Regions from separate parts of the Bradyrhizobium sp. USDA 4341 genome, predicted to be linked through region 3. Evidence: predicted binding sites of a transcription regulator. Region 3 holds the regulator's gene; each other region holds the start of a gene.
What was found. The regulator PhoB, encoded in region 3, activates phosphate uptake and scavenging genes when phosphate is short. The targets are predictions, from matches to a motif close to TGTCATNNANCTGTCAT.
Positions count from the first base shown of each region.

Region 1 (3,194 bases), 4.5 Mb from region 3:
ACGCTTCGCCGGTGGCCCGAATCCCGAAGGCGAAGGCTGGGTGCCCAACATCACGCCGCGGGGGATCGCCGACTGGAGCGCGAAGGACATCGCCTATTTCCTCGAGAGCGGACAGACGCCGGACGGCGATAGTGCCGGCGGATCGATGGTGCGCGTGATCCGCAACACCTCGCAGCTCTCGTCGAGCGACCGCGACGCGATCGCCGACTACATCAAGTCGCTGCCGCCGGTCGAGGGACCGCCGAAGCCGGTGAAGAAGGAGAAGCAGTCCTGAGAGGCTCGCATCAAGATGCGGCCGATGTAGTTGCGCACTCTTGCCTGGTCATGCCGCCAGGATGAAAAGTGAGCTAGCAGTCTACTTCGCGCCGAACGCCTTGAAGGTGATGATGGTGAGGGTGTCCTGGATGCCCGGGATCACCTGAACCTTCTCGTTGATGAAATGGCCGATGTCGGTGTCGTGGTCGACGTAGAACTTGACCAGCAGATCGTAATTGCCCGCGGTGGAGTAGATCTCGGACGCAATCTCGGCTTCCGCCAGCGCATTGGCGACCGTGTAGGACTGGCCGAGCTTGCATTTGATCTGGACGAAGAAAGGAACCATCAAAGTCGTCTCCGGGGATTTCCGTGACTATAGGCCAAAAACCGGCGGCCAAGGCAAGGGTCAAGGCAACGCCAACTCGCGGTAAAGTCAGGCGAACTTGCTGCCAATGGGCGGCCGGGCTAGGACAGGCCATGATCTCGTTCGTAATGATCTCATTTCAATCAACCGCCGGTCCCGCGAGATGACGCCGGTCGCGCTCACCATTGCCGGCTCGGATTCCTCGGGCGGGGCGGGCATCCAGGCCGACCTCAAGAGCTTTGCCGCGCTCGGGGTCTATGGCGCCTCCGCCATCACGGCGCTGACCGCGCAGAACACCGCGGGGGTCAGCGGCATCCATCCGGTGCCCGCGGCGTTCGTCACGGCCCAGATCGATGCGGTGTTCTCCGACCTCGACGTCGGCGCTGTCAAGATCGGCATGGTGGCGCAGGCCGAGACCATCGTGGCGATTGCCGACGGGCTGAAGCGCTGGGCGCCGCGCCATGTCGTGCTCGATCCGGTGATGGTCGCAACCTCAGGCGATCGGCTGCTGGCAGCCGAGGCCGTCGATGCGCTGAAGACCATGCTGTTTCCGCTCGCCTCGCTGATCACGCCGAACCTGCCGGAAGTGGCGGCGCTGCTCAACGAGCCGGTCGCATCGAGCGAGGCCGACGTCGCGCGACAGGGCCGGCAATTGCTGGCGATGGGATGTCGCGCGGTGCTGGTCAAGGGCGGCCATGGGCACGGCGCGGAGAGCATCGACTATCTGATCGACGGCGAGCGCAGCATCGCGCTCGCGGCGCCGCGCATCGCGACATCGAACACGCACGGCACCGGCTGCTCGCTGTCATCGGCGATCGCGGCAGGACTCGCAAAGGGCGAGGCGATGGAGACCGCCGTGCGCAACGCCAAGGCCTGGATTACCGAAGCGATCGCCGCCGCCGATCGCTTCGCCGTCGGACGCGGCCACGGGCCGGTGCATCACTTCCACAAATATTACTGAAGCTATCGTAGCCCGGATGAAGCCAACGGGTCGCGCGAATGCGCGCCCGATGACAGGCTCCGCGAAATCCGGGAACAGATCATCCGCGGACGCAAGACCCCGGATTGCGCTCCGCTTCATCCGGGCTACGCACCATCGCCTCTTCGAATACGCGTTGTTCCTCTGCGATATGCAGGCAACACAACGCCTGTTCCGCACAACCGCGTCCATCCATGTCGCCAGATTGTCGCACGCCGCTGTTATCCGCACTGGAGGGGCGTGCTGCTGATTCTCGTTAACTGTTAGTGAGGCCTTGGGTCGCGGGGATCGTCATCGCCTTGTCACAGGAATCTGTTAGGTGCACAGGCATGGGAAGTGACTCCTTGAGTGAAGAAAGCCCCGAGCGGCGCTTTCGCACTTTGTTTATCTCCGACGTTCATCTCGGAGCCCGCGGTTCGCAAGCCGACCGCCTGCTGGACTTCCTCCGCTCTCACGATGCCGACACGATCTACCTCGTTGGTGATATCGTTGACGGCTGGGCGCTGAAGTCGAACTGGTACTGGCCGCAGACCCACAACGATTTCGTGCAGAAGATGCTGCGCAAGGCGCGCAAGGGCGCCAAGGTGATCTACGTCCCGGGCAACCACGACGAGTTCCTGCGCAAATATTACGGCACGCATTTCGGCGGCATCGACGTGGTGGAGAACACCGTTCACACCGGTGCCGACGGCAAGCGCTACCTCGTGATCCACGGCGACATCTTCGATCTCGTGGTGCAGAATGCGCGCTGGCTCGCCCATCTCGGCGACAAGGCCTACGACTTCGCGATCCAGATGAATCGCTTCGTCAACTTCTTCCGCAAGATGTTCGGCGTGCCGTACTGGTCGCTGTCGCAATGGGCCAAGCTGAAGGTCAAGAAGGCGGTGAACTATATCGGCGCGTTCGAGGCGACGCTGGCCGGCGAGGCGCGGCGCCACGGCTGCGACGGCGTGATCTGCGGCCACATCCATTACGCGACGATTCATGACGAGCACGGCATCCGCTACATGAATTGCGGCGACTGGGTGGAGAGCTGCACGGCGCTCGCCGAGCATGAGGACGGCCATTTCGAGATCATCACCTGGACCGACCCGGTGCGCCGGATCGCGCCAGTTCCGCGAGTGACGGCACGCGCTGCATGACGCATATCCTGGTCGCGACCGATGCGTGGCATCCCCAGGTCAACGGGGTTGTCCGCACGCTGACCATGATGGCACAGGCGGCGAAATCGCTCGGCGTCGAGGTGAGCTTCCTGACGCCGGACGAGTTCCGCACCTTCGCGATGCCGAGCTATCGCGATCTCCGGCTGGCGCTGCCGTATCAGGCCAAGGTCGCCAGTCTGATCGAGGCGGCCAGGCCCGACAGCATCCATATCGCGACCGAAGGCCCGATCGGGCTGTCGGTCCGCCGCTATTGCCGCAAGCGCGGCGTGCCGTTCACGACGAGCTTCCATACCCGCTTTCCGGAGTACGTCTCGGCACGCACGCCTGTTCCGGAAGCCTGGGTGTGGCGTGCGCTGCGCTGGTTCCACAGGCCGAGCCGGGCGGTGATGGCCGCGACCCCGGCGCTGGCCGCCGAACTGCGCCAGCGCGGCTT
Region 1 is NZ_JBSSGO010000002.1:1,853,772-1,856,965, reverse strand. It holds gene ACVIGB_RS14865 (c-type cytochrome) at 1-274, shown strand, start outside; gene ACVIGB_RS14860 (Lrp/AsnC ligand binding domain-containing protein) at 356-601, opposite strand; gene thiD (bifunctional hydroxymethylpyrimidine kinase/phosphomethylpyrimidine kinase) at 783-1,580, shown strand; gene ACVIGB_RS14850 (UDP-2,3-diacylglucosamine diphosphatase) at 1,928-2,740, shown strand; gene ACVIGB_RS14845 (glycosyltransferase family 4 protein) at 2,737-3,194, shown strand, end outside.
Region 1: a site for PhoB is predicted at 1,888-1,904, ahead of ACVIGB_RS14850 (UDP-2,3-diacylglucosamine diphosphatase). Genes of this name have one in related genera too.

Region 2 (3,194 bases), 3.3 Mb from region 3:
GACCAACGCCTTCATGCTCGGCTTCGCGTTCCAGCGTGGCGCGATCCCGCTGTCGCTCGAGGCGATCCTGAAGGCGATCGAGCTCAACGGCGCCGCCATCGAGATGAACAAGACCGCGTTCTCGTGGGGGCGGCTCGCCGCGCATGATCTGCAGCGCGTGGTCAGCGCCGCGCGCTTCAAGAACGCAGGCGCCGCACCGGCCAAGAAGACGCTCGATGAGGCGATTGCGTTCCGCGCCAAGTTCCTCACCGACTATCAGGACGCGGCCTACGGCAAGCGCTATCTCGACGACGTCGCGCGCGTCCGCTCCGCCGAAGCCGCGGCAGCGCCGGGCTCGCAGGACCTGACCGAAGCCTTCGCAAAGGGCCTGTTCAAGCTGATGGCCTACAAGGACGAATACGAAGTGGCGCGGCTCTATTCGGACGGCGAGTTCAGCAAGGCGCTGAGGGAGCAGTTCGAGGGCAATTCCGGTCTGAAGGTCCTGCTGGCGCCGCCGCTACTGGCGCAGCGCGATCCCGTCACCGGGCGCTTGCAGAAGCGCGAGTTCGGGCCGTGGATCTTCAAGGCGTTCGGCCTGCTGGCGGGGCTGAAGGGCCTGCGCGGCACCGCGCTCGACATCTTCGGCTACACCGCCGAGCGCAAGATGGAGCGCGCGCTGCCGGTGGAGTATGCGGCGATGATCCTGCGTCACCTCGACGGCAAGAGGCCGCTCGATTTGCCGCGCCTAGTGGCGCTGGCGAAGGCTGCGGACCTCGTGCGCGGCTACGGCCACATCAAGGAAGGCAACGTCGCCCGCTACCGCACCGAATGCGCGCGGCTGGAGCGTGCGATCGGCCAGCCGCTGGCACAGGCGGCGGAGTAGGCTGGAGCGTATTCGAGCGAAGTGCCTACCGGTTCGCGTGAAGAAAACGCGTCAAAACAAGAACCTAGAAACCCGTTCCGATACCATCGGAACGGCGCTCCAGGTGGCGGGCAGCGGAACTTTCCACGACCGCCTTGGTTGACCGGTAACCCTGCCCGTAAGCCGTGGCTGGATTCGCGCGGCCGGGCTCCTACATGATGGCTGTTCTGTTCGAGTGATTTCAGGAGGCCCTTTGATGGTCCTGAAAAGCGCTTTTGTTGCAACTGTTTGCACCGCGTGCCTGGCGTTGGGTGGCGTGGCGTTGGCTGACGACTATCGCCCAAGCGAGTTCTTCAGCCTCGATCTCTCGCGGGCCGTGCTGTCGCCGAAGCCGCTTGGCCCGCCGGCGCAGTTCGAGCCGGTTCCGGTCGAGGCGAAGACCGACCACGGACCTGATCAGCGCGCCAGTGTCGAACCGAAGGTCGAGCAGCCGAAAGTCGAGTCGCAGAAGGCCGTGCGGACAAGCAGGGTAACGGCACCGCATGAACGCAAGCGCGCAGTGGCGCAGGTTCCCGCCCGCGCCAAGCTCGCGCGGCGCCATTCGAATCCGCTCGACGCGGAAGCCCGCGACACCAGGATCCAGACCTGGCCATGCCGCACCGGCGGCATCTGCAACTGGCAGCGGTGAGAGTGCCCGCCGCGCCTGTGCTCTCTCGAAGTGCGCCAATCCCAAACCCGTCATCCTGAGGAGCGCGCTCTTGCGCGCGTCTCGAAGGATCGACGGCCCGTCTTTGGCCGATTCATCCTTCGAGGCTCGCTCCGCTCGCGCCTCAGGATGACGGGATTAGCATCGAGTGCTCGGCGTTCTGCGCTGTTCCGATCTCCATATCTCCCGAGTCATCCCGCCGTCGCAAAACCGTCGGCGTAGAGTCAAGAAACCGTAAGGGCGGAGTCAAACAGCGCAGGCAAAACCTTCGTTGCGATTCGACGAAGGTTACTCGATGCCGACAGCGATCTCCGCGAGGGGGCGAGGCCTGACAAGGCGCCAGCTTCTGGTGCGCTCGGCATCGACGGCCGCGCTGGCAGGATTGGGCGCGCTGACAAAGCCCTATCTGAGCCGCGCCGCAGATCGGCCCGCGATCGCGGGCATCCAGTCCGGCGACGTCGCCAGCGATTCCGCTGTGATCTGGGCCCGCGCTGATCGCGCCGCGCGGATGCGCATCGAATGCGCCGCGGTCGAAAGCTTCGCCACCATCCTGCGCACAGCGTCGGCCGACGCGCTGCCCGAGCGCGACTTCACCGCAAAACTGCTGCTCGACGGCCTGCCGCCGGGTCAGGACCTGTTCTATCGTATCCATTTCGAGGATCGCGACGGGATACCCGGCGAAAGCCGCATCGGGCATTTCCGCACCGCGCCGGTCGACCGCCGCTCGGTCTGTTTCGTCTGGTCCGGCGACGTCGTGGGGCAGGGCTGGGGCATCGATCCCGCGCGCGGCGGCCTGCGCAGCTACCGCACCATGCTGAACGAGCGCCCGGATTTCTTCATCCACTCCGGCGATCACATCTATGCGGATTGCACGGTGCCGTCGGAGCAGACCTTGCCGAACGGCGAGGTCTGGCGCAACATCGTCACCGAGGAGAAATCGGTGGTCGCGCACAGCCTCGACGAGTTTCGCGGCAACTACAAATACAACTGGCTCGACGAGAATTTCCGCGCCTTCCATGCCGAGGTGCCGATGTTCGCGCAGTGGGACGACCATGAGGTGGCCGACGACTGGTCGCCAGTCGGCACCGCCGATGCGACCGGCTACGATACCGACGGCACCTCGCGCCTGGTGGCGCGGGCGCGGCGCGCCTTCCATGAATTCATGCCGATGCGGCTGATGCCGGATCGCGACGGCCGGGTCTATCGCAAGATCGCCTACGGGCCGCTGCTCGACGTCTTCATCATCGACATGCGCTCCTATCGCGATTCCAGCTGGAACAAGCAGGGCGATCCGGACCAGGCGTTCATCCTCGGCGAGAGCCAGCTCGCCTGGTTGAAGCGGGAACTGGTGGCGTCGGATGCGACCTGGAAGGTGATCGCTGCGGATCTGCCGATCGGCCTCGTCAGCCTGGACGCCGTCGCGCTTGGCGACGGCCCGCCGGAGCGGCGCGAGCACGAGATCGCCGATCTCTTGTCCTTCATGAAGCGCGCCGGCATCCGCAACACGGTGTGGCTCACCGCCGACATGCACTACACCGCCGCGCATCATTATGATCCGAACCGCGCCGTGTTTCAGGAGTTCGAGCCGTTCTGGGAATTCGTCTCCGGCCCGCTGCATGCCGGCACCTGGTCGCCGGGCGAGCTCGA
Region 2 is NZ_JBSSGO010000002.1:3,019,368-3,022,561, reverse strand. It holds gene ACVIGB_RS20345 (indolepyruvate ferredoxin oxidoreductase family protein) at 1-862, shown strand, start outside; gene ACVIGB_RS20340 (hypothetical protein) at 1,098-1,529, shown strand; gene ACVIGB_RS20335 (alkaline phosphatase D family protein) at 1,843-3,194, shown strand, end outside.
Region 2: a site for PhoB is predicted at 1,737-1,753, ahead of ACVIGB_RS20335 (alkaline phosphatase D family protein). Genes of this name have one in related genera too.

Region 3 (3,194 bases):
GGCGCGCTGTGGAACGAGGTCAAGGATAAGCTGAACGCCTCCGGCCTGTCGCTCTCCGGCGGCCAGCAGCAGCGCCTGTGCATCGCGCGCACCGTGGCGGTGCGGCCCGAGGTGATCCTGTTCGACGAGCCGTGCTCGGCGCTCGATCCGATCTCGACCGCCAAGGTCGAGGAGCTGATCCAGGAACTCTCCGAGGACTATACGATCGCGATCGTCACCCACAACATGCAGCAGGCGGCGCGCGTCTCCGACAAGACCGCCTTCATGTATCTCGGTGAGCTGATCGAGTTCGACGACACCAACAAGATATTCACCTCGCCGAGCGATCGACGCACCCAGGACTACATCACCGGCCGGTTCGGCTAGCGCATGATCCGCAAAAGTGGGCACCGGTTTTTCGATCGGATCGTGCGAAACTGAGGACACCAAATCATGATCCCCGGGATCATGAGGGAGACAAGCGATGGCTTCTGAACATACCGCCAAGGCATTCGACAGCGACCTGCAGGAGTTGACCCGCCTGGTCGCCGAGATGGGCGGCCTCGTCGAGCGGATGATCACCGAGTCGGTCGACGCGCTGATCCGTCGCGACGTCGCGCTCGGCAAGCGCGTGGTCGCCGCCGACATCGAGATCGACAATCTGCAGCGCGTCATCGAAGAGCGCGCGGTGCTGACGATCGCCCGCCGCCAGCCGATGGCGATTGACCTGCGCGAAATCGTCAGCGCGATGCGCGTGGCCACCGACCTCGAGCGGATCGGCGACCTCGCCAAGAACATGGGCAAGCGCGTCGCGGCGCTGGAAAGCGATTTCCAGCCGCTAAAGCTGATCCGCGGCCTTGAGCACATGACCGACCTCGTGCTGTCGCAGGTCAAGTCGGTGCTCGACGCCTATGCCGCGCACGATCTGCCGGCGGCGATGAACGTCTGGAAGGGCGACGAGGAGGTCGATGCGATCTGCACCTCGCTGTTCCGCGAGCTGCTGACCTACATGATGGAGGATCCGCGCAACATCTCGTTCTGCATCCATCTGATGTTCTGCGCCAAGAACATCGAGCGGATCGGCGATCATGCCACCAATATCGCCGAGACCGTGTTCTATATGATCGAGGGCCAGCAGATCACCGACAAGCGCCCGAAGGGCGACATGACCAACTTTGCCACCACGGTGCCGGGTACCTAGGACATGATCCGCAGGCGCGGAGCCGGATTGTCTTCACGACAAGTCGCTTCCGCGGGGATTATGCTCAGGAAAGTAAGCGTTTCGGTTTGCGTCTGGGCAACGGATCATCACAGAGAGAGAACTTAAACCGATGAGCGCACGCATTCTGGTAGTCGAAGACGAGGAAGCGCTGACGACACTGTTGCGCTACAACCTCGATGCGGAAGGCTACGATGTCGAAACGGTCGGGCGCGGCGACGATGCCGACACCCGCCTGAAGGAGCGCGTTCCCGACCTCGTGGTACTGGACTGGATGCTGCCGGGCCTGTCCGGCATCGAGCTGTGCCGGCGCCTGCGGGCGCGGCCCGAGACCAAGCAGCTTCCGATCATCATGCTGACCGCGCGCGGCGAGGAGAGCGAGCGCGTGCGCGGGCTTGCCACCGGCGCCGACGACTACATCGTCAAGCCGTTCTCGGTGCCCGAATTGCTGGCACGGGTGAAGGGCCTGCTGCGCCGCGCGAGCCCGGAGCGGCTTGCGACCGTGCTGACCTATGGCGACATCGAGCTCGACCGCGAGAAGCGCCGCGTGGCGCGCTCGGGACGTCCGATCGATCTCGGTCCGACCGAGTATCGGCTGCTCGAATTCTTCCTCGAGCATCCCGGCCGCGTGTTCAGCCGCGAGCAACTGCTCGACAGCGTCTGGGGCCGCGACATCTATATCGATGAGCGGACCGTCGACGTGCATATCGGCCGCCTGCGCAAGCTGCTCAATCCGGGCCGCGAGCAGGATCCGATCCGCACCGTGCGCGGCGCCGGCTATGCGCTCGACGACCGCTTCGCGAAGGCCGAGCCACAGCCGTAAGGCCGTGCAGTAGTCATAGGCCGCAACACGCCGTCGTCCCGGCCTAGTGCGCAATTGCGCACGGGAGCCGGGACCCATACGCCGCGGCCGTCGCAATGGGCAAGCGGCCAGACGACTTTCTAACAACACCCATTCGTGGTTATGGGTCCCGGGTTTCGCCGGGACGACGCCGGTTTGTAGTGCGTTCTCCGCTTCAAGCACCGCCCCGGATTTCGCTTCGCTCCATCCGGGCTACGATCACACAAAAAAATCCCCGCTTTCGCGGGGATTTGTTTTTGCAGTCCAGGCTGGTTTCCCGAGTGCTACTTGATCTGTGGCTTCGCCGACGGCCGGCGGCGATCGTTGGCGGGCTGGTAGGCGACGCGTGAGTGATGCGCGCAATAGGGCAGGCCGGCGAGCGCCTTGCCGCCGCAGAAGAAGAATTCCGGGCTCGAGGGATCTCCGACCGGCCAGTGGCAGGTGGCCTCGTTGAGTTCGAGCAGCGACAGCCGCTGGCTCATCGGCACCACGTTGTCGAAGGAGATCGGATCGGGCTCCATCTCGACCTCGAAGGCGTGCGCAAGCGCGGTGTTGCCGCGCGAGACCGGGCGCGCCACCCGCATCATGTGCTGGGCTGGGCGGGCCTTGCGCTGCCGCGGCGCGGCCGTTGAGGGGGCCTTGGCGCGGCCGGAGAGGCCGAGCCGATGCACTTTGCCGATCACGGCGTTTCGCGTCACATTGCCAAGTTCCGCCGCGATCTGGCTGGCCGAGAGGCCGGATTCCCAGAGCTTCTTCAGCTGCTCGACGCGATCGTCGGACCAGGTCAATACAGTCATCGCATTCTTCCTTTCGCATGGCGCCGGCCAGTCATCGGAGCGGCGCTGCGAGCCAATCTGGACAAATATCCCTGCGGCCAGAATCCCTTAGCCCTCGCCGGGCACGGTGTTGCGCCCGAACGTTTACACGAGACACGAAGGCTACTTAGAGGGTCCAGTACTGCCGCACGAGATGTCGTACCCGACAGGCCAAACGCTACAATATGGCGTGACTCTGGCGCAAGAGTCCGCGGCCGTGCGTCCACATGTTCCCACAAAGTTAAGCATTGCTATGAGGCTTTTCCACCGCACGGGAATGCTCCGGATTGCGCCGGTTTCGCATTGCAGGAAGGCCGGCAAAGGCCGGCTCCTGGCGATT
Region 3 is NZ_JBSSGO010000002.1:6,314,953-6,318,146, forward strand. It holds gene pstB (phosphate ABC transporter ATP-binding protein PstB) at 1-366, shown strand, start outside; gene phoU (phosphate signaling complex protein PhoU) at 464-1,180, shown strand; gene phoB (phosphate regulon transcriptional regulator PhoB) at 1,311-2,021, shown strand; gene ACVIGB_RS35955 (GcrA family cell cycle regulator) at 2,324-2,836, opposite strand.